DNA from 2 places in the Peribacillus sp. NPDC101481 genome. Region 1 is predicted to be linked to the other one. Evidence: a T-box and tRNA genes for the amino acid it is inferred to sense, from the RefSeq annotation. Region 1 holds a T-box; the other holds one or more tRNA genes.
The links. A T-box is a leader RNA that pairs with one kind of tRNA and senses whether it is charged. The one in region 1 lies ahead of serS (serine--tRNA ligase), so its partner is inferred to be a tRNA-Ser.
Positions count from the first base shown of each region.

Region 2: it has a tRNA-Ser gene. The T-box ahead of serS (serine--tRNA ligase) is inferred to sense a tRNA for this amino acid. The anticodon was not compared.

Region 1 covers NZ_JBIWNJ010000011.1:7,564-12,847, forward strand. The annotation lists gene serS (serine--tRNA ligase) at 1-967, opposite strand, end outside; T-box leader at 1,031-1,256, opposite strand; gene ACIROD_RS26125 (D-alanyl-D-alanine carboxypeptidase family protein) at 1,326-2,645, opposite strand; gene guaB (IMP dehydrogenase) at 2,819-4,282, opposite strand; gene ACIROD_RS26135 (YaaC family protein) at 4,394-5,284, shown strand, end outside.
Region 2 covers NZ_JBIWNJ010000005.1:155,536-172,917, forward strand. The annotation lists gene yidD (membrane protein insertion efficiency factor YidD) at 8-247, shown strand; gene ACIROD_RS24085 (metal ABC transporter solute-binding protein, Zn/Mn family) at 369-1,307, shown strand; gene ACIROD_RS24090 (hypothetical protein) at 1,542-1,898, shown strand; gene ACIROD_RS24095 (DctP family TRAP transporter solute-binding subunit) at 1,958-3,022, opposite strand; gene ACIROD_RS24100 (ATP-binding protein) at 3,163-4,773, shown strand; gene ACIROD_RS24105 (response regulator) at 4,766-5,461, shown strand; gene ACIROD_RS24110 (hypothetical protein) at 5,510-5,659, opposite strand; gene menC (o-succinylbenzoate synthase) at 6,140-7,243, opposite strand; gene ACIROD_RS24120 (o-succinylbenzoate--CoA ligase) at 7,240-8,721, opposite strand; gene menB (1,4-dihydroxy-2-naphthoyl-CoA synthase) at 8,808-9,626, opposite strand; gene menH (2-succinyl-6-hydroxy-2,4-cyclohexadiene-1-carboxylate synthase) at 9,628-10,449, opposite strand; gene menD (2-succinyl-5-enolpyruvyl-6-hydroxy-3-cyclohexene-1-carboxylic-acid synthase) at 10,446-12,197, opposite strand; gene ACIROD_RS24140 (isochorismate synthase) at 12,190-13,599, opposite strand; gene ACIROD_RS24145 (1,4-dihydroxy-2-naphthoate polyprenyltransferase) at 13,899-14,819, shown strand; gene ACIROD_RS24150 (TraR/DksA C4-type zinc finger protein) at 14,966-15,715, shown strand; tRNA gene ACIROD_RS24155 (tRNA-Glu) at 15,757-15,828, opposite strand; tRNA gene ACIROD_RS24160 (tRNA-Ser) at 15,832-15,922, opposite strand; tRNA gene ACIROD_RS24165 (tRNA-Asn) at 15,924-15,998, opposite strand; tRNA gene ACIROD_RS24170 (tRNA-Ile) at 16,011-16,087, opposite strand; tRNA gene ACIROD_RS24175 (tRNA-Gly) at 16,093-16,166, opposite strand; tRNA gene ACIROD_RS24180 (tRNA-His) at 16,171-16,246, opposite strand; tRNA gene ACIROD_RS24185 (tRNA-Phe) at 16,263-16,338, opposite strand; tRNA gene ACIROD_RS24190 (tRNA-Asp) at 16,362-16,437, opposite strand; tRNA gene ACIROD_RS24195 (tRNA-Met) at 16,444-16,517, opposite strand; tRNA gene ACIROD_RS24200 (tRNA-Ser) at 16,620-16,712, opposite strand; tRNA gene ACIROD_RS24205 (tRNA-Ile) at 16,733-16,809, opposite strand; tRNA gene ACIROD_RS24210 (tRNA-Met) at 16,820-16,896, opposite strand; tRNA gene ACIROD_RS24215 (tRNA-Ala) at 16,925-17,000, opposite strand; tRNA gene ACIROD_RS24220 (tRNA-Pro) at 17,018-17,094, opposite strand; tRNA gene ACIROD_RS24225 (tRNA-Arg) at 17,104-17,180, opposite strand; tRNA gene ACIROD_RS24230 (tRNA-Leu) at 17,190-17,278, opposite strand; tRNA gene ACIROD_RS24235 (tRNA-Gly) at 17,291-17,365, opposite strand; tRNA gene ACIROD_RS24240 (tRNA-Leu) at 17,374-17,382, opposite strand, start outside.

The sequences.
Region 1 (5,284 bases):
ACATGCTTAGCACTCGGTATGGAAGACCTAGCAATTGAAGGACCTTTTCGGCATGCCCTGTAAGGTTTTCCAACTCTGCATAAGAATCTTCCGGCTTCACGAATTTCACTAGTTCAACTTTATTGAACTGGTGCTGACGAATTAACCCGCGTGTATCACGACCTGCAGATCCTGCCTCTGAACGGAAAGAAGCACTGTATGCCGCATAGCTTATCGGCAGATCGTCCATGCTCATGATTTCATCACGATGGAAGTTTGTCACCGGGACTTCAGCTGTAGGAATCAAGAAGTAATCATCACTTTCAATACGGAAAGCATCCTCTTCGAATTTTGGCAATTGACCTGTGCCAGTCATGCTTGCACGGTTAACCATATATGGTGGCAGCATTTCTTCATATCCATGTTCCTCAACATGAAGGTCTAACATAAAGCTAATTAATGCACGTTCTAATCGAGCACCAAGGCCCCTATAAAATACAAATCGGCTTCCGGTCACTTTTGCTGCCCGTTCAAAATCCAGGATACCTAGATCTCCGGCTACATCCCAGTGTGGTTTCGGTTCAAACTTGAATTCCGGTAGTTCTCCCCATTTACGGATTTCGACATTATCGTCTTCCGTCTCACCAACAGGCACACTTTCATGCGGAATGTTCGGAATGGAAAGAAGTAATGTTTCCAACTGGGCTTCCACTTCACGAAGTTCATCATCGAACCCTTTGATACGGTCACCAACTTCACGCATTTGGGCAATCAGCTGATCTGCATCTTTTTTTTCCCGTTTCAATACAGCCACTTGCTGTGAAACTTCATTTCTTTGGCTTTTCAACTTTTCCGTCTCAGCAATCAAAGCCCGACGCTTTACATCCAGTTCCTCGAATTTACCTAAATCGGTCAAATCTTCTCCTCTAAATTGCAATACACGCTTCACTTCTTCAAAATTATTTCTTACATATTTCAAATCCAACATTTTCAGTTCCTCCTTAATATTTTTATGTTTTATCAAAGAACGCAAAAAACTCCCGTCCCCTGAAGAAGGGACGAGAGTTAACCCGCGTTGCCACCCTAGTTGAAGGCCTATCTAAAACGCCTACCACTTATCACGATAACGGCTTTTAACCGAAAGTACTTACTGACCCAAAAGGGCTTTCCATACTCTGCTCCAGGAGGGATTCACAAAACTCTCACACCGATTTCCACCAGCCATCGGCTCTCTATAGAAAGAAATACTTGTTACTATTTCCTGTCAATGCTTTCTTATATAATCAGATTGTTTTCCATAATGTACTATAATTTTATACATTACGCAACCGTTTTATACGTGAAACTTAAAACCAGCCTTTAACAGTGGAAGCTACACTGCTCCATACGTCACCAAAGAATCCGCCAACCGCTCGCATTGATAGTACGAACCAGTTTGCCTTTTCAACAGATTCAGCAGCTACGACGTTAACCTTAACCTGATCTCCGTTGATGTACCCGTAATCTTCACCTTTTTTAGGAGTGACTGTGATGTAACCTAGCTTTTCACCTTTTTTGATTGGTGCAGTCAGCTTACCATCATCATTCAATTTGTTTTTATCGATCACTAAATCTGTTTTATAGTTGTCTTTCTCACCATTTTCAACAAGTAGCTCGATCGCTTTTTCAGATTGAATCTTAACGTCTTTTTCCTTGCCTTTCACTACAGAAAGTGTTTCTTTCCCTTTCACCTGGTAGTTGGCAGGAAGGACTTTTTCCTTTTTAAAGGTTGCATAAGCATAGTTCATAAGCTTAGTGCTATCCGCAAAACGTTCGTTTTTATTAGTGGACTTCATGACCACCGTGATATAGCGCTGACCGTCCTGGATAACCGTCCCTGTGTGTCCATATCCGGCAAAGTCAGTAGATCCCGTTTTTAGTCCATCTACGCCTTTATATTCAAATATCAGTCCAGGCAGCATCCAGTTGAAGTTCGGATATTCTTTTCCATCACGGAACTTCAATTTAGGGATGCTGGCGATTTTCAACACTTCCGGATAATCATTTATTAAACGATAAGCAAGAAGTGCAGTATCTTTTGCTGTCATGATATTTTCATCATCTTCATCACCTGAAGGAAATTGCCCTAATAAATCGCTGTTATTCAAGCCGCTGGCATTAACGAATTTATGTTTTTTCAAGCCTAATTCCTTCGCTTTTTCGTTCATTAACTTAACGAAGCTCTTTTCACTACCGGAAACTAGCTGTGCTAAAGCTACTGTTGCCGCATTTCCGGAATAGACGGCCATAGCTTGATATAGTTCCTTAACTGTATAATCTTCACCTTCCGTTAACCCGACATTCGACAAATTGGGTGCTTTTGAAAGGTCATGTACGTATTTATTTATTTTAACTTTTTGATCCCAACTGATTTTCCCATTTTCAATTGACTCCATTATGATGTACTCTGTCATCATTTTAGACATGGATGCAATCCCTAATACTTTATCGGCATTTTTTTCATACACGATTTGTCCTGTTTCACCATCAATGATGATGGCTGCCTCTGCTTTTAAACCTAAATTATCAGATTCAGCAACAGCTTCCCCCGGTTGATAGGCAAATTGCGACATAACAAGAACAAAAACAAAAGTGAAAATGAGGGTCATCTTGCTGATTTTTTTCAATTTCCAATACCTCCAACTTTTAAGCTAATCTCTATTACAAAGAAGAAACTTTATGTAATTCCCTTGACACCTTGTCTAGTTTATCACAGAAAAAATAAAAAAAATAGACAGAGTAATCGCAGACTCTGTCTATTTTAACAATAAATTTTAATGACGATTATATGTTAAATTCATTACATTGAGTAGTTCGGTGCTTCTTTTGTAATTTGGACGTCATGAGGATGGCTTTCCCTTAATCCGGCACCAGTCATTTTGACAAATTGAGAGTTTTCCCTCAACTCTTCCAATGTTGCTGTACCGCAATATCCCATACCTGAACGAATGCCGCCAATCAGCTGGAAAATGGTATCTGATAAAGGTCCTTTATATGGAAGGCGGCCTTCGATGCCTTCCGGTACGAATTTTTTGTTATCTTCTTGGAAGTAGCGATCTTTAGATCCCTTTTCCATTGCAGCAACAGAGCCCATACCCCGATACACTTTAAATCGGCGGCCTTGGAAAATTTCCGTTTCGCCTGGGCTTTCAGTTACACCGGCAAGCATACTGCCAAGCATTACTGCATGTCCGCCTGCAGCTAGGGCTTTAACGATATCACCAGAGTATTTGATTCCGCCATCAGCAATGATCGTTTTACCATGTTTTCTTGCTTCTGTCGCACAATCGAAGACTGCCGTGATTTGCGGAACACCTACACCAGCTACAACCCTTGTCGTACAGATTGACCCAGGTCCGATTCCCACTTTCACTACATCAGCTCCAGCTTCGATCAATGCTTTCGTACCTTCGGCTGTTGCCACATTACCGGCAATGATCGTCAATTCAGGATATGTCCCGCGGATTTCCTTCACCATTTCAAGGACGCCTTCTGAATGACCGTGAGCAGTATCAAGTACAATTGCATCGACATGGGATTTAACCAGCATTTCGACACGCTTCATTGTATCCTTGGTCACGCCGACTGCAGCACCTGCAAGTAATCTTCCTTGCTTATCTTTCGCCGAATTCGGGAACTCGATGACTTTCTCGATATCCTTGATCGTAATAAGTCCTTTAAGGACACCATTATCGTCCACAAGGGGAAGCTTTTCAATTTTGTATTTTTGAAGAATCTTCTCTGCTTGTTCCAAGTTAGTTCCCACTGGCGCTGTGACCAGATTCTCTACAGTCATGACACTGGAAATCTTCAAGGAAAAATCGGAAATAAATCGCAAATCACGGTTTGTAATGATACCCACAAGCTTTTGATCCTCTATATTGTTGACTACAGGAACACCTGAAATGCGATATTTACCCATTAAATGCTCTGCATCGAATACTTGGTGATCCGGCGTTAAGAAAAATGGATCGGTAATTACACCGCTTTCTGAACGTTTTACTTTATCCACCAGTTCAGCTTGTGCTTCAATGGACATATTTTTATGAATGATACCCAATCCGCCTTGACGAGCCATGGCAATTGCCATCTCAGCTTCCGTCACGGTATCCATTCCTGCGCTGATGATAGGAAGGTTGAGCCTTAAGTTTTCAGCTAAGTTGACTTGAAGGTTAACATCTTTCGGCAAAACCTCTGATTTCGCTGGAATTAATAGGACATCATCAAAGGTTAAACCTTCTTTTGCAAATTTATTTTCCCACATTATTTTCCCCTCCTGCTTAAAAATATTATTTGTAGGTTATCAATAGGACATACTACTGTCAAGAAGAGAAATAAAAGTTTGATTATTCTATTAATTCGGAGGATAGCTGCAATGCCTGAAAACAATGATAATTTCGATAAATATACACCTTTTTTTTCCGCATCTTCCTCACAACTTTTTTTACAAAAATGTTACACGCACGAAAAAATAGCAGAAGCGGAAATAAAAAGTTACGATAATTGTTATCCATTTATTTACCATCTTGAACATGCTAAAACTTATTATAATCAGGCTGCCATTGCACCACTTTCCATACAACCAATACTTACATTTTATGGATTCGCACAATTATTAAAGGCATGTCTGCTCACGATTGATCCTTACTATCCGGAATCAACTTCGATGCTTGCCCATGGGGTAACAACAAGAAAAAAGAAAAAACAACAATATGAATTTTTAAAGGACGAAGTGAAAACGCAAAAGAATGGACTTTTCACCTGCATTGCCGAGAAGTTATTTCACATCAAGCATCTGGAAGGTGAAAAGTTTTCCATGGGAACATTAATGAAGGAAATCCCAGATATGCAAAACTTTACATGGTCTGTTTCAAAGAAAAATTTCATCGCCATGTTACCATCTTTGAATGGCTTTCAATTACCTTCAGCAGTATTGGATACCTATCAGATGTCCAGCAGTCGGTTGGAAGAATTTTTGAAAGCAAAAACGAATCAAGTTTACAGTATTTCAGAAGCTCCTGGGACACTGCATTTTAAAACAGATGGCGTCCCCAATCATAATGCCACGTCCCCAATACGATATAATTTAGCAGAAGGACAGTTCATGCTATCACTAAACAAAGATTCGTCAGCTTTTTCATTACCTGAACTTTTGATCCATTATTTGATTTCTTATAACCTTAGCATAATAGCTCGTTATGAAACAGAATGGTGGGCAGAACTGTTGAAAACCATGCCTAATGATGATTACCCCTGCATTGTTCAA
Region 2 (17,382 bases), on a different contig from region 1:
AAGCATCGTGTTGAAAAAAATATTAATGGGAATCATCCGTTTTTACCAAGTTGCTCTTTCTCCATTAAAACCGCCCACCTGTCGTTTTTATCCAACTTGTTCCCATTATGGTTTGGAAGCGATCAATCGTTTCGGACCTATAAAAGGAAGCTGGTTATCATTCATCCGGATTCTTAAATGTCATCCGTTTCATCCAGGCGGCATTGACCTTGTTCCCGAAAAAAAAGAAAAAAGTGAGGACCAATAGAAAAAACCCTTGCTTTCTTTTGCAATCTTTTGTATCATACAGAAGTCAAATCGTAATCATTTCGTTTTTACCACATAAAATTCAAATCGTAATCAATACGAATTATAAAGGAGCATTTCATATGAAAATTCGAGCATTGCTCTCGCTTTTCCTTGTTACTGCGGTATTTCTGTCAGCCTGCGGCAACTCGAAGGGAGAATCGAGTAAAGAAGAAACCAAGGATGCCTTGGATATTTATACGACGGTTTACCCTTTACAATACTTCACTGAGGCCATTGGCGGGGAGTACGTAAACGTCGAAACGGTTTATCCTCCCGGAACGGATGAACATTCATTCGAACCCTCTCAAAAGGATATTGTGAAAATGGCTGAATCAGACCTGTTTTTCTATATTGGCTATAATCTTGAAGGCTTTGTAACCAAGGCTGAACCTATTCTAAGCAAAGAAGGCGTCAGCACAATTGCGGTGGGGGAAACGGTTCACCTTGATGAAGATGAAGACGAACATGCTCATGAAGAAGACGGTCATGACCATGGGGGCGTTAATCCGCATTTGTGGTTAGATCCCATCTATTCCATTGACATGGCTAAAACCATCAAGGACGAATTAACGAAAAAAATGCCGGAACAGGAAGAATATTTCAACAGCCAATTCAATGAGCTTTCCGAAAAGCTTGAAGCACTTGATGAAAAATTCTCGACGACGATCGAGTCAGGCCGTACCAATAAGATCATCGTTTCCCATTCTGCATATGGTTATTGGGAGGAACGCTACGGATTAGAACAAATTGGCGTGACAGGACTTACGTCTTCAAACGAACCTTCTCAAAAGGAACTGGGAAAAATCGTAACCATGGCTGAAGAAGAAGACTTGAACTACGTCATTTTTGAGCAGAATATCAGTTCTAAACTAACCGAAATCATCCAAAAGGAAATGGGAGCGAAATCACTTGAGCTCCATAATCTTTCAGTGTTGACGGATAAAGATATTGAAGCCGGCGAAGATTACTTTAGTTTAATGGAAAAGAACATCAAGACACTGCAAACTGCATTGCAATAGACGAGAAAGAAGCGGATTCCATTGGATCCGCTTCTTTTTGTACATCGGTACTATAAAGAGTTCTTTTCTCTTTGTCAGCTTTCGGCAAAAACACCTGCCCTTATTTGAGTTGGAGTTTCGGTTCTTGACAAAGTAAATTGATTGCTGATAGCCTCCTGTTCTTAAGCAACCTATGATAAGCTTTAATTATTACAATTTATGAAACAATCAAATTTAAGCTTAGAGAGGGAGAATATGAAAAAGATCATAATTGGAAGTTTAATGTTTCTACTCCTATCGATGCTAGTTGCTTGCACAGATGAAAAAGATGATTTCGCTAGAATTCATCCAAATCTTTTGCCTAGTGAGGGTCATAAGTATTCGCTCCAAGCCGTTGGAAAAGAAATTACATTTGATTTACTAGAAGAGAGTAATATAACCAATGTGGGCCCAATTACGAATGAAGTATCTTACAAGTCATTGAATGAGCAATATCCAAAACTTGAATTAAAGAAAGAACCTGCATTCATCGTGTTTGATGAAAATGGTTTGGTTTTAAAAACATATGATTATGAAGAGATGATGGATTTTTTACAAAATCAAGACGAGTAATTCTATCGGGAACTATAAAGAAGAAGGGAACCCCTTTCTATGGGATTCCCTTACGTTAGTTATTCCTTTAAATGCTTCTCACGGATCTTTTCCATTTTCGTCATCAATTCGGTTCCAATCGTTGATTCGAAATCCGGATAAATGACAGTCATCTCATTCATCCATTCTTTCTTTTCTTCATCTGACAGTGTATAGATGTCTATATTCGATTTTTGCTGGATTTCCCGAAGCTGTTCCTGATTCAATTCATTTGATTTGATCCATAGCCATTTCGTTGTATCATCCATCGCCCTTTGGATTTGCTGCTGAATATCCAAAGGGAGCTTGTTCCAAAACGGCTTGTTTATCATGACGACATACCCTAAATAACCGTGGTCACTGATCGTTAAATAATTTTGCACCTCATATATTTTCTTGGAATAAATATTCGAAATCGTATTTTCCTGGCTGTCCGTTTCTTTAATTTCAAGGCTTTTATATGTTTCATTAAACTGCAGCTCAGCAGTTGTAGCCCCAAAATGCTTGAATTGAGTTTCCAGGACTGCACTTGGCATGATTCTAAAATTCTTTCCTGCAAAATCACTTGGATGCCGTATCGGTTTACTGCTTGTGATCTGTTTATAGTTATTCGACCAAAATGCGAGCCCCTCGATATCGATGGTATTCAGCTGCTTTAGCAGCTCTTCCCCCACTTCCCCATTCAACGCTTCCTGCAAGGCAGCGTCCGTTGGAAAAACGTAAGGGAGGTCCAATAGCATCCACTTCTTTGATATGCTCGTAATTTTAGATGTAGTCGGTGCAATCATCTGCACCTTGTTTTCTTGTAATGCTTCGATTTCTTCATGATCACTATATAATGATTGATTAGGATAAACTTCAATTTTGACACGATGATCGGTATATTCATCGACAAGTTGGGCAAATCGGTTCGCAGCAAGACCTTTAGGTGTATTTTCGGCAACGACATGACTGAACTTGATCACGATTTGATCCTTCATCCCGACCTGCTCCTCATCCTTCGGCAAATTGAAACCGAAGCTTGTAAAGAACGATTGAAACGATATATACACGGCTATCAACAGCCCCAAGCCAATTAATAAGAAGTACCCCCATAACGCACGCATTCCGACAACTCCTCACCGCTCACTTCACATTATCACTATTCTATCACAGCTTTTTGCTGTCGTAATACAATGCGCGAAAAATAGCGAAAAGTGATAGAAATTCTGTTACTATAAAGTATAGAAGTAATGGAGGAAAAACAATGGATAAATCCTTTCATATGCCCATTCAAATTAAAATCACCCTGCTATCATTCGTAATCGTCGCTTTTTCGATACTAATAGGCGGGATTTTTATATTCGGAAATATCGTTTCGGTCAGGGAAGATGAAATTGGCAAACGATCCATGATAACTGCCCATACCATTGCCGAACTCCCTGAAGTACAAAAATTGGTCCGAGAGCCCAAAGGATGGACACAGCTCAATCCGATTATTGAAAACTTAAGGAAAATCCATCAAGCAGATTATATAGTTGTGCTCAACAATCAGCATATACGTTATTCCCATCCGGTGTACAGCCAATTGGGGACCCCTTCGGAAAGCAGTGATGAAAGTGCTGCGTTCGCTGAGCACGAGTATCTTTCAAAGGCGGCTGGCGAACTTGGCATTTCCGTCCGCGCCTTTGTGCCGATCCTTGATAAAGATAGAGAACAAATCGGCGTCGTACTGGTTGGGAATATCTTGCCTACCATACCGGAATTAATCAAGGACTTGAAAGGCGAAATCGCGATTATCCTGGTCCTTACACTTCTATTCGGGGTATGCGGCTCATGGCTCATGGCAAAAAGGATAAAAAAAGAGACCTTCCAACTTGAACCCCATGAAATTTCACGGATGTTGGTTGAAAGGACAGCTGCTTTTAATGCCATGCATGAAGGGGTCATCGCCATAGATAATAATCAGACCATCACGATTTTCAATGAAAAGGCTAAGCAAATTTTCAATATCAATGGTGCGGTCATAGGCAAGAATATCAATGATATTATACACGATACCCGTCTCCCGGAAGTGCTTGACCGGACATCTCCCATCTTTAATCAGGAGATCTCCGTTCAAAACAGGAATATTGTAAGCAACCGGGTACCGATAAAGATTGCGGAAAAAACGATTGGTGCCGTGGCCATTTTCCAGGATCGCACCGATGTGACGAAGCTAGCTGAAGAGTTGACTAGTGTCAAAGCATTCGTTGAGGCTCTGCGCGTTCAAAACCATGAACATATGAACAAACTTCATACGATAGCAGGATTGATCCAGCTAGGCAATCTTGACGAAGCGTTGCATTACATTTTTCAGATTACGGAAGAACAAGAGGAATTGACCAGGTTTTTAACGAAGCACATTCACGATGATAATTTAGTGGGGCTGATATTAAGTAAGATCTCCTTGGGTAGGGAACTCGGAATCAAGCTCATCATGGACCAGCACACGAAATTGGACCGCTTCCCCGCTGATTTGGATCATCACGATTTTGTTTTGATAATCGGAAACCTGATCGAAAACTCATTCGCAGCGTTAAAGCATTGTTCAGAGGAAACAAAACAGGTTTATCTATCCATCTACCAGGATGAACTTCATTGTCAAATCGTGCTTGAGGATAACGGACCCGGCATTCCCAAGGACATTCATAAAGATATATTCGAGTATGGTTTTACAACAAAAGGTGCGGAAGGATCAGGAATTGGTCTTTATCTAATAGACCAAATTGTAAAAAAAGCGAACGGCGAAATGAAATTCACGACACGCCCTGACGAAGGAACAAGCTTTTTTCTTTCTTTTCCGATGCACGATATAGAGGAGAACCAAAATGACTAACAAAATTCGTGTACTTTTAATTGAAGATGACCCAATGGTCCAAGAGGTCAACAAACAGTTCATCGAGCGCCTGCCTGCCTTTAAAGTCGTTGATACAGCTTCAAATGGGCTTGAAGGTCTGGAAAAAATCAGGCAGTCTAAACCCGACCTTGTCATTTTGGACATCTTCATGCCATCTTTAAACGGGGTTGATACACTTTATCAAATCAGAAAAGAGCAAATGGATGTGGATGTCATCATCATTTCAGCGGCAAATGATCAGAAAACAATCAGAAAAATGATACAGAACGGGGCATTTGACTATTTAATCAAGCCATTTAAATTTGATAGGCTAAAACATACGCTGGAGCAATATTTTGCTTTTCGGATGGAGGTTGAACCTGACCATCAAATTTCTCAAAATCAACTCGACCGAATCCTCTTTCAAAATAAAAAACATTCTGTAGCGAGTCCGAAATATGATGTTCCCAAAGGATTGAATGGAGCGACTCTTGAGCAAGTGACGAAGTTCATTAAGACCCAGCCTGGGTCACTATCTGCAGAAGAAGTGGCTGATGGGATTGGAATCGCCAGAGTTACAGCAAGGCGCTATCTTGAATACTTGCATGGCGAAGAAGTCCTTCAGCTTGACGTACAATATGGCAGCATAGGCCGTCCAGTCAATAGATACCGGCTTCAAAAACCTTAAAAACGCATGGGGACCGGCTTGAAATGGTTCCTTTTTTACTTTTATTCTTTACGCACCTGTCTTCCGGTCATATAGGCCCCATTTTCTCTTCAAAAGAAACAGTTCGCACTCTTCCAAAGATGTCACTTCTTTTATGACATAGTCAGGCATGCCCCTTCTTAGTAGAATCTCCGCAATAAGGTACGGTTTTTTCTTCATACACTCTCCCCTCCCTTTCCCTTGGTTGCTATTCTTTTAATTTCATTATACAAAATAATCCAGTAAAGAAAAAATAGACAAAGCCCCATTTTCCAAAAAAATATGATCTATCCGGCCAATTTATCTGATTTTTCTAAAATCTGGACAATAAAAAAAGTTCCTGGTTGATTTCAGTCATTCGTTCCCTTTCCGCAGACTGACTGTCTGCCAAGCCTCATCGAATCAAGCATCCAGCGTGATCTTGGCTAGCCAGTTATTCGACAGAAGTGTCGCAAATTTCTTCAATTTAGTAAGAGTTTTAACAGGAAAAGCAATGAATTGATTTGTTAGTATCCTATTAAAATCATTTCCCAAAAGGGTGGGGTTTCCGTCCAAGGAAATTTTAATTGGGTGAGTTATATAGACAGGGGGAGTGAGAGGAGTTAAAGGATTATCAATATTTGGTCAAAAGAGGTGGGCAATGCACCTCCTTTGATGTTTTCACTTGTACAACTTACTATATGTAGTCAATTCCTTTAGCCGCTTTTCATTGATGGCAAAACCGATTCCAGCTTTATCGGGAACTTGGATCATGCCATTTTCGACAAGTACTTCAGGATATATTATATCTTCATCCCAATAACGGGATGAAGATGATATATCCCCGGGAATCGTGAATCCTTTTAATGTGGCAAGTGCAATATTATGTGCACGTGAAATGCCAAATTCAATCATACCGCCGCACCAAACTGGCACATCATTTCCCAGGCATAAATCATGGATTCTTACAGCTTCCATCCAGCCGCCGACTTTAGCCATCTTAATGTTGATCACTCCACAGCTCTGGAGCGTCAGCGCACTTTTGGCATCATGAAATGAATTTATGCTTTCATCAAGGCAAATGGGTGTCTGCAGCTGTTTCTGCAAAAATGAATGTTCGACAATGTCGTCATGTCCCAGCGGCTGTTCAATCATCATCAGCTTAAACGCATCAAGCTTCTGAAGGTGTGTGATGTCATCAAGAGTGTACGCTGAATTGGCATCTGCCATGAGCGGGATATGAGGATAGGCCCGACGGATTTCCGCTAAAAACTCCAGATCATTTTGAGGATTGATTTTTATTTTATAACGCTGGTAACCAGATCCGGAAAAATCCTCGATCTGGCGCATCGCATCTTCAATATCATTGGATGCAACGACTACACCAGCGGCCACTTCACTTCGTTCGCCGCCAAACAGCCGTCCGAGGTAGACTCCTTTCTGCTTCGCATATAAATCGAGGATTGCCTGCTCTAAAGCTGACTTCGCCATCGCATTCCGCCGGATTCCGCTCCATAAGTTCGGCAGCTCATCAGGATGCTTGATCTGACTGGCCAATGTCAACGGAATTAAGAAGCCATCCAATATATGAAAGCATGTTTTGATCGTTTCCTCGGTATACCAAGGACTTGTAAAAGGGACAGCTTCACCGTATCCAATCAACCCATCCTTATCCATGGCTTCTACAATTATCACTTCCCGATCGCTTACCGTTTCGAGATGCGTCTTGAATGGCCGTTTTAAAGGGGCCTTAATGAGCTTTAGGGAAATGGAGGATAACTTCATTTCCCTTCCCCCATTTCCTTCTTCAGTTCCCGTCTCAGAAGCTTGCTTGCGCCATTACGGGGAAGCTCCTTACAAAGAATCACGTTCCTGGGAATCTTATAGGATGCTAAATATCCCCTGCAATATTCCAGCAGTTCGCTCTCATCAAGCTCTGCACCTTTATGCAAGACGACAAAAGCAAGCGGGACCTGCCCCCACTTTTCATCGTCAGTCCCTGTCACTCCCGCTTCGAAAACATTAGGATGCATACTGAGGACGTTTTCAATCTCGGCCGGATAGACATTTTCACCGCCGGAGATGATTAAATCCGAACGTCGGTCAAGCACATATAAAAAGCCTTCCTCATCAAGATAACCAAGATCCCCGGTATAAAGCCATCCATCGGTAATCGCCTGCTGTGTAGCGTCCATTCGATTAAAATAACCTTTCGTGACATTCGGACCTGAAACCACGATTTCACCCACTACACCCGGTTCACACATAGTGCCGTCTTTCTCTATCCGTAACTGCGAAGGAAACAAAGGCTTCCCAGCTGATCCGATTTTTGACATGCTGTACTCCGGTGCCAGCGTCACAATCTGTGAAGACGTTTCGGTCATCCCATATGATTGATAGACGGGAATCCCTTTCTCCTTACAGGCTTCAAGTAAATGGACGGGTGCAGGGCCGCCGCCCAACAGGAAACAACGAAAGGTTTTTGGATAGCTTGTTCCATTCAATTCCTGAACCATCCTATTCAGCATCGCCGTCACGACCGATACGATCGTCACGCCATTTTCCTGAATGCTCCGGTTCGCCTCCCGTTCATTGAATCGTTCCGCCAAAACGACTTTCATGCCATAAATCACATTTTTCATCAGAATGGATAAACCGCTAATATGAAAGATCGGAACCGCACAATACCAAGAATCCTCCTCATGCAATCCAAGGTTCAGAACCGACCCTACTGCACTCCACCAATGGTTACCGAATGTTTGGATCACACCCTTTGGATTTCCTGTAGTACCTGATGTATACATGATTGTAGCGGTATCCTCAAGGTAAAACTCTTGAAGTATTTCCGCCGTGCCTTCATTCGGCAATTCCTCCATTAAATGAAGGTTCAATTCCGGGAGAACCTCACTAATATCAGAAAGTTTGTCGGAGAAGGCACCCTCTGAAACCAAATAGGCAGTCCCACTATCCTCGATCTGCCAGGACAGCTCTTTTGCCGTTAACTTATTATTCAGCATCACAATCTTCACACCGAGATAAAATAGTGCATGTATAACGACAACACCATCAATATGGTTACGGAGCAAAACCGCGCATGAATCACCGGAGCCCAGACCAATGCTTGCCAGCTTACCAGCCATCTTCTCCGATAATGTATGCAGTTCAAGAAAGCTATACGTATGACCTTCAAACTCAATTGCCGGGCGCCCAGGTGAAAGATGCGCCCGATTTTTCAGCCAGTTCGGCAACTTTTCTTCTGCCATTGCTGCTTACCCTCTTCCATTTTGATATAGAAAACAGCCCGGCGATTTTCCGCCAAGCTGTCAGTCTCATCGATTCACGCGTTTCATTAAGGGAAACGAGGGAATTGTCCAAAGTCCGGATTGCGTTTTTCTTTGAATGCATCGCGGCCTTCTTTTGCTTCTTCTGTTGTATAGTATAAAAGTGTAGCGTCACCAGCCAATTGTTGAAGACCTGCAAGGCCATCAGTATCAGCGTTCATTGCCGCTTTCAAGAAACGAAGTGCCGTTGGGCTCTTCTCAAGCATTTCCTCACACCATTTAACCGTTTCCGCTTCTAATTGGTCTAAAGGTACGACCGTGTTGACCAATCCCATATCCAATGCTTCCTGTGCATTGTATTGACGGCATAGGTACCAGATTTCACGTGCCTTTTTATGACCGACGATACGTGCAAGGTAGCCAGAACCATAACCAGCATCAAAGCTTCCAACATTCGGTCCAGTTTGTCCGAAGACTGCATTGTCAGCAGCAATCGTTAAGTCACAAACCACATTCAAGACATTACCGCCGCCAATTGCATAACCTGCGACCATGGCTACGACTGGTTTTGGAATAACACGGATCAAGCGTTGTAAATCAAGAACGTTTAGACGTGGAATATTATCTTCACCAACATATCCGCCATTCCCACGTACTTTTTGGTCTCCGCCTGAACAGAATGCTTTGCCGCCTACACCCGTCAAAATAATGACACCGATGCTGGAATCATCACGCGCCCTTGCGAATGCATCAATCATTTCAGCAGTCGTTTTTGGTGTGAATGCATTATGTACATGTGGTCGATTGATGGACACTTTCGCAATCCCGTTATATTTTTCATACAAAATCTCATCATACTCACGTATCGTTTCCCATTGAATCGTCATCTTAATTCCTCCTTTTATTTCGCTTTAAAAACTCACTTATTATTTTACCAAACTTTTCTCCAACTTCCACATGAATCGCATGTCCCGCATCATTTATTATTTTCCATTCGGCGCGCTTCAGCTTTTTTTTCATCGAGTCCGCTACTCGACAAAACTTATGGTCGAGTTCACCGGTTATAAGGAGCACCGGGAAATCAAGGGTTTGCAGTTGTTCCCAGTATGAAGCCTGATTGCCGGTCCCCATACCAAGAAGGCTATTGGAAAGGCCGGCAGGGTCATTTGCCAACCGCTGCTCCCGAATGGCTGACCTGGTTTTGGCCGACAACCGTTTTTGACTTTCAAACAGAGGGATGTTTTCCCATTGATTCACAAACGCTTCCATGCCATTTTCAAGAATCCTTTCGGCAAGCTTCCGATCATTTTCCCTTCGGATTTCACGTTCCCCTTCTGTTAAAAGGCCCGGTGAAGCGCTCTCCAATATCAATGTATCAACATACTCAGGAAACAAACAGGCAAAACCCAACCCGAGCCTTCCGCCCATCGAGTAACCAAGGATATGGGCTTTCGGGAAATGCAATACATCCAAAATATACTTAATATCCTCAGCGACACGCTCCATTTCATACCTTCGATGATCGGCTGGTGACGCAGACATACCATGTCCGATGATATCGACCATGATTAACGTATACCTGTCACTCAGTAGCGGAATGAGGAATTTCCATGTATCCCGATTTCCTGTAAATCCATGTAAAAGTACAAGAGGATCTCCATTTCCCGTTATTTCAACAGCATAATTGACATCCTTGCTGACAATATTCATGATATTTCCCCGTCTAACACCATTTTTATTTCCTGGGAAACAAAGCTCCACAAATTTCGATGCTTTTGTAGATTGGACTCTCTTTCTGTCGGAACTTCAATGATTTTGAGTCCTTGGATTTCGAATGACTCTGTAAATACATTCTCTAGCTCATCCCAATTTTGGACCTTGTTGTATTTACCGCCATAAAGCTCGGCAGTATGGGAAAAATCAAGCCCATGAGGCGTACCGAATAGCGTTTCGAAATGTTCCCTCTCATTCGCCTGCGGCAAGAAGGAGAAAATGCCGCCGCCATCATTATTAACCAGCAATATCGTGATATTTTGTTTTTGAAGTTTTGCCGCAAGCAAGCCATTCATATCATGGAAAAAGCTTAAATCCCCGATTGCCAGCACTGTATTTTTTGATACCGTGCTTACGCCAAGCGCAGTGGAAACGACACCATCGATACCATTCGCCCCACGATTTGCAATGGTTTTGATTCCTTTACCATTATTCAAAAAGAAAGTATCCAAATCGCGTATGGGCATACTATTCCCGACAAATAACGTCGATTCCAACGGCATCATATCAGCAAGCAGGGCGAAAAGCTTGCCTTCGCTTAACTCCGCTTCATCTCTGACGGAGGCTAAGGCCTCCTTCGTCGCTCCGTTGACGGTTTGCCATAACCGAAGCCATTCATCATCAGGAGAGGGAGTAATGCTTTCAGCAATTCGCAAACAAAAATCTTTCTCTTCGCTGTAAATCATATTCGTTGCCAATCCGGCTGGTTCGCGCCAGCCTGATCCGCCATCGACGACCAAAGTGATTGCCTGTTTTTGTTTTTTCATGAATAACAATAACGGTTTAGAAACAGGCATTGCCCCGAATCGCAAGATCACTTCCGGCCTGAAAGCCGCTTTTGCCGTTTCATCGCGTAGAAACGTATCATAAGAATCAATAATTACGGCTTTGTCATGACTTCCGCTCCTTAACTGTGAAAGGGGATCAGCCAGTACCGGAAAAGCAAGTTTTTCCGCTAATGCGACGATGGCTTCCTTCATCTCTGGATGAGGTAATTCGCCACATACAATCATACCTTGCTTAGCTTGTGACAATGTAGTTGCAACAGCTTCTATTTGTGATGATGACAGTGACAGTTCTCCACTTTCAATCAACACTGCAGGCGTCATTTTATTTTGCCTGCACTCCTTTGCTTGCTCCAAATCAGGAATCAGTGGTTCGCGAAGTGGGAAATTCAAATGCACAGGCCCTGCAGGTTCAGCTGCAGCTGTTGCCACTGCCCTTGCACCGACAGTTCTGGCATACCGCATCATTCCATCCGTGCTTTCAGGAAGTGCCATTTCGACAAACCATTTTACATGTCTCCCGTAAAGGTGTATCTGATCGATCGCCTGCGGGGCTCCGACATCACGCAATTCATGCGGGCGGTCAGCGGTAAGTACAATAAGCGGCACTCTTGAATAGAAAGCCTCAATGACGGCTGGGTAATAGTTTGCAGCGGCTGTACCTGACGTACAAAGAAGTCCGACTGGTTCTTTTAGGGCCTTAGCCAAACCAAGGGCAAAAAAAGCAGCCGAACGCTCATCCACATTAATATGAATTTCAATATCAGGATGTTCCACCAGCAACAAAGCCAGGGGTGTGGATCGTGAACCAGGGCTCACCACCACATGCTTCACCTTATTTTGTGCCAGCTCATCGACGAATGAAGCAGCATAAGCTGTCAATGCATCTCGGTCATTCATTAAGATTTCCTCCTAAAGCACTTAACATCGGATTGAATTTAATCCCCGTTTCCCGGTATTCACTTTCGGGAGTCGAATCTTCCACTACTCCGCAACCGGCAAAGAGCGATGCCTCATTATTCTGTATTAGTGCAGAACGTATCCCAACAGCGAATTCCCCGTTTCCATACGTATCCACCCAACCTAAGGGACCCGCATAAAAGCCACGTTCCAGACCTTCCATTTCCCGAATTCGGACAACGGCCTTTTCTTTGGGAAGTCCGCCCATAGCAGGTGTTGGGTGGAGATTCTCGACAAATTCAAAAATCGTGACACCTTCCTTTGATATACCCCGGACCGGTGTGTACAAATGCTGGATATGACGGTTTTTCATAAGTGTCGGTCGGGCCGGGACCACCACCTTTTCGCATACTGAATCAAAGGCATTGGATATCATCGAAACGACATATTGATGTTCTTGTAAATTCTTTTCATCATGAAGCAATTCTTCACCAAGACAAACATCTTCCTGCTCATCTTTCCCTCGTCCCATCGATCCAGCAAGACAGGTAGAAAAAACTTCATTTCCCTGTTTCTTAATCAAACGTTCAGGGGTGGCACCCACAAAACAGTCACCACCAGCCTCCAAACTGAAAATATAACTCAATGGCTGCTCAGCAATCAATTGTTCAAGCACTTTCCCTGAATCGATGGAACGTTCAAAACCAAGTCGAAGCTCCCTTGCCAAAACGATTTTGTCGAGATCTGTCGTCTTGATTTCCTGAACAGCCTCTGCGACAGTTCGCTTCCATTCCTCAGGTTCGACTTCCCTCTGCATAACCAGGGAATTTGCACCCAATCCATTGCCATCCAAGCTTTCGAAAAGGAAAGCTTCCCGTTCATTTATCATATCTATGAAGAGTTTTTCTGAATCATCAGGCGAACAAAGTAAGTTTGTCGTTAAGTAAGCTTGTTTCCCCACTATTGACAGCATGAAGGCAGGTATATAAAAAAGGTTGTCCCCGAACTGATTCCAAAGGAGCGTACTGTCAGTTTCATAATCAAAAGAAAAGCCCCCAAACAGTAAAGGACCTGTCGCTTCTACATCGGTCACTCCTGTTTTGACAGCATTATTCTGCAGTTTGATCCAGCTCTTTTCGACTTCTCTATAACGTTCGGCATTCGATGCCGCTTTGAGTTTCTTAACATTGCCTAAACCGGTGATGGTTATTTCCTTTGCAGGGTCCTCCCAGAAAAAGCGTTCACCCGCGTACCGTTCTCTTCCAGCTTGATAAAATGAAAGGGGGTTGTTGCATTTAATCTTCTTAATATGACTGAATAGAACTTGATCATTCAAGTCCTTCGCCTTTTGTATAGCTGAAGCCAGTCCCTGAAACTGTTCAGTTTCCTCTGAGATAGCCAAAAAAATCCCCCCAAATGTACATTTTAAAAGCTTTTTAACCTATTTAAAGATACACCTCACTTGAACCCCATGTCAATAAAACGCCCCTTTACCGAACGATTCTTTCCTGCTTTTTTCCTTATTATATGAATCTTAGCGAATGTAGAGAAATACCCTGGATTTTGGAAATGGATCATCCAGGAATTCCAGTTATCGCCCTTACCCACTTTTCCTGCATTTATTAGGATAACCTTTTGTGCAACATTTCAATATTTGTTATAATTTCGAGAGAACCAATAATGATTTTGAGGAGAGAAATAATGCAAACAGAATACGATGGACTTCCCCTTAAACGGACCTGGAAGATTTGGTGGGAGTTAATACGTCCACATACACTAACCGCAGCTTTTGTCCCAGTCTTACTTGGAACTGTGATTGCACTTTTGGAAGATGGAGTGAATTGGTTACTATTCGCTGCCATGATGATTGCCAGTATCCTGATTCAAGCTGCAACCAATTTATTCAATGAATACTACGATTTCAAGAGAGGCTTGGATACGGAGGAATCCGTAGGCATCGGCGGCGGGATCGTCCGTCATGGGATGACCCCCAAACTAATCATGAGCTTGGCCCTATGCATGTATGCCATCGCCTTGATAATTGGAATCTATATCTGTGCCGCATCATCTTGGTGGCTTGCTGCAGTAGGACTGGTTTGCATGCTTGTCGGCTATCTTTATACAGGCGGTCCCCTGCCCATTTCATATACACCATTCGGGGAACTTTTTTCTGGATTGTTCATGGGCTTTTTGATAATCTTGATCGCCTATTTCATTCAAACCGGTGATGTTTCTTCAACAGCCATCTTAATTGCCATTCCAAGTGGGATTTTGGTTGGGCTGATCAACTTATCCAATAACCTACGTGACCATGATGGAGATAAGGCTCATGGGCGCAAAACGATGCCTGTAGTGATGGGCAGGAAAAACGCCCTGACATTCATGGCAATCATGTTCGCCTTCTCTTATCTATGGCTTGTTGGGCTAGTCCTTACCGGAAGCGTAACGGCGTGGATTCTCCTTGCCTTCCTTAGCATACCGAAGGCCATGGCCGCAATCAAAGGCTTCGTAGGCAAAACGCAGCCGATCACGATGGTCCCGGCAATGAAAGCCACGGCCCAAACGAACACCTTCTTTGGCTTACTCATGGCCATTGGATTATTCATCAGCTATCTTATATAATCTCCGAGGACTGAGCTCATCCGCTCAGTCCTTTTTTCTATCTTCCGTTGCATATTGTTTTCCTATACTCCAATTCGGGTAATAGATAATACAACCATCTTACCAATATAAAATGAGATTTGGACTTTAGAAGGAGTGAATCGGATATGGCAACGAAACAACAAACGCAAAAATTAAAAAATGAACTGCTTCAAGAAAAAAATGAGTTAAGTAGAAGAATTCAAAATGATGAACAATCCGTTCTGGATAAAAGCCAGACGGAATCCGTAGGGGAATTATCATCTTATGATAATCATCCTGCTGACCTAGGAACCGAATTATTCGAGATGGAACGGAATCAAGCACTCGATGAGCATGCACAATCAGAAATGGAGAAAATCGAGGAAGCATTAAAAGCATTGGAAGAAGGCTCGTATGGCCAGTGTAAAACCTGCAATAGGGAAATCCCCATCGAGAGGCTTGAAGCGATCCCAAGCACCCTCTACTGTGTCGAGCATGCCCCGGAAGTTCCTAATACACAAGAGCGACCAGTGGAAGAGGATATATTGATTCCATCCAAGGGTGATCATTTTGAAAACCGTCATGGAAATGAAGTAGTGGATAAAGAGGATAGCTTTGGTGAAGTCGCCAAATTCGGTACATCCGAAACGCCATCTGATTACACCGGCGATCATGACAATTATAATGACCTTTATAAAACCGAGGATGAAACGGATGGATTTCCAGAAGACTATGAAGGATTTGCAGCAAATGACATCGAAGGAAAAAACAGGGTGGATATACCGAACAAGAAGCAAAAGGAATATGAAGATACATTAGAAGAAGAAAATATCGATTCCCAGCTTGGGGACATCCCTTATAAACAAAAAGATAGTTATATCAATGAAAAGAAATGAAAAAAAGAAGCATACATGAATGTATGCTTCCTTTTTTGTTATGACCCGTACGGGATTCGAACCCGTGTTACCGCCGTGAAAGGGCGGTGTCTTAACCGCTTGACCAACGGGCCAAATGGCGGAGAAGGAGGGATTTGAACCCTCGCGCCGCTCGCGCGACCTACACCCTTAGCAGGGGCGCCTCTTCAGCCTCTTGAGTACTTCCCCATGGCTCCGCAGGTAGGACTCGAACCTACGACCGTTCGGTTAACAGCCGAATGCTCTACCACTGAGCTACTGCGGAACAATATGAATATGGTGGGCCTAAATGGACTCGAACCATCGACCTCACGCTTATCAGGCGTGCGCTCTAACCAGCTGAGCTATAGGCCCATATTTGGAGCGGGTGAAGGGAATCGAACCCTCATCATCAGCTTGGAAGGCTGAGGTTTTACCACTAAACTACACCCGCGAAATGGGGCGACTGATGGGAATCGAACCCACGAATGCCTGAACCACAATCAGGTGCGTTAACCACTTCGCCACAACCGCCGTAATATGAAAGATATGGTGGCTCAGGACGGAATCGAACCGCCGACACAAGGATTTTCAGTCCTTTGCTCTACCGACTGAGCTACTGAGCCACATTTGTATTAAATTTAAAAAATGGCGGTCCCGACGGGAATCGAACCCGCGATCTCCTGCGTGACAGGCAGGCATGTTAACCGCTACACCACGGGACCTAATAATTGCGGGGACAGGATTTGAACCTGCGACCTTCGGGTTATGAGCCCGACGAGCTACCGGACTGCTCCACCCCGCGACGGTAATAATGAAACTATTTGCATCAAGTTTTCGTGTATATAGTTTTTTCGCTTCCTCTATGTAAGGTTGTTTAAAAACAACTTGCTGCTTTTTAAAAAAATGGAGGAGGTAGAGGGATTCGAACCCCCGCGGGATTTGACTCCCCTGTCGGTTTTCAAGACCGATCCCTTCAGCCGAACTTGGGTATACCTCCACGGCATTAAAAAGTGAATATGGTGGACCTTGTAGGACTCGAACCTACGACCGGACGGTTATGAGCCGTCTGCTCTAACCAGCTGAGCTAAAGGTCCTTATATTTATTGGTAGCGGCGGAGGGGATCGAACCCCCGACCTCACGGGTATGAACCGTACGCTCTAGCCAGCTGAGCTACACCGCCAATATAATATAAGTATCTGATTGAAAAATGGTGGAGCCTAGCGGGATCGAACCGCTGACCTCCTGCGTGCAAGGCAGGCGCTCTCCCAGCTGAGCTAAGGCCCCATTCATTAAAAATCACGTGGTCGGGAAGACAGGATTCGAACCTGCGACCCCTTGGTCCCAAACCAAGTGCTCTACCAAGCTGAGCTACTTCCCGCAATAAACATGGTGCGCCCGGCGGGAGTCGAACCTACAACCTTCTGATTCGTAGTCAGATGCTCTATCCAATTGAGCTACGGGCGCATATTAAGATGGTGCCGAGGACCGGAATCGAACCGGTACGGTAGTCACCTACCGCAGGATTTTAAGTCCTGTGCGTCTGCCAGTTCCGCCACCCCGGCACATACGAAAAGTGGAGCGGAAGACGGGATTCGAACCCGCGACCCCAACCTTGGCAAGGTTGTATTCTACCACTGAACTACTTCCGCATGTAAGATGCGGGTGA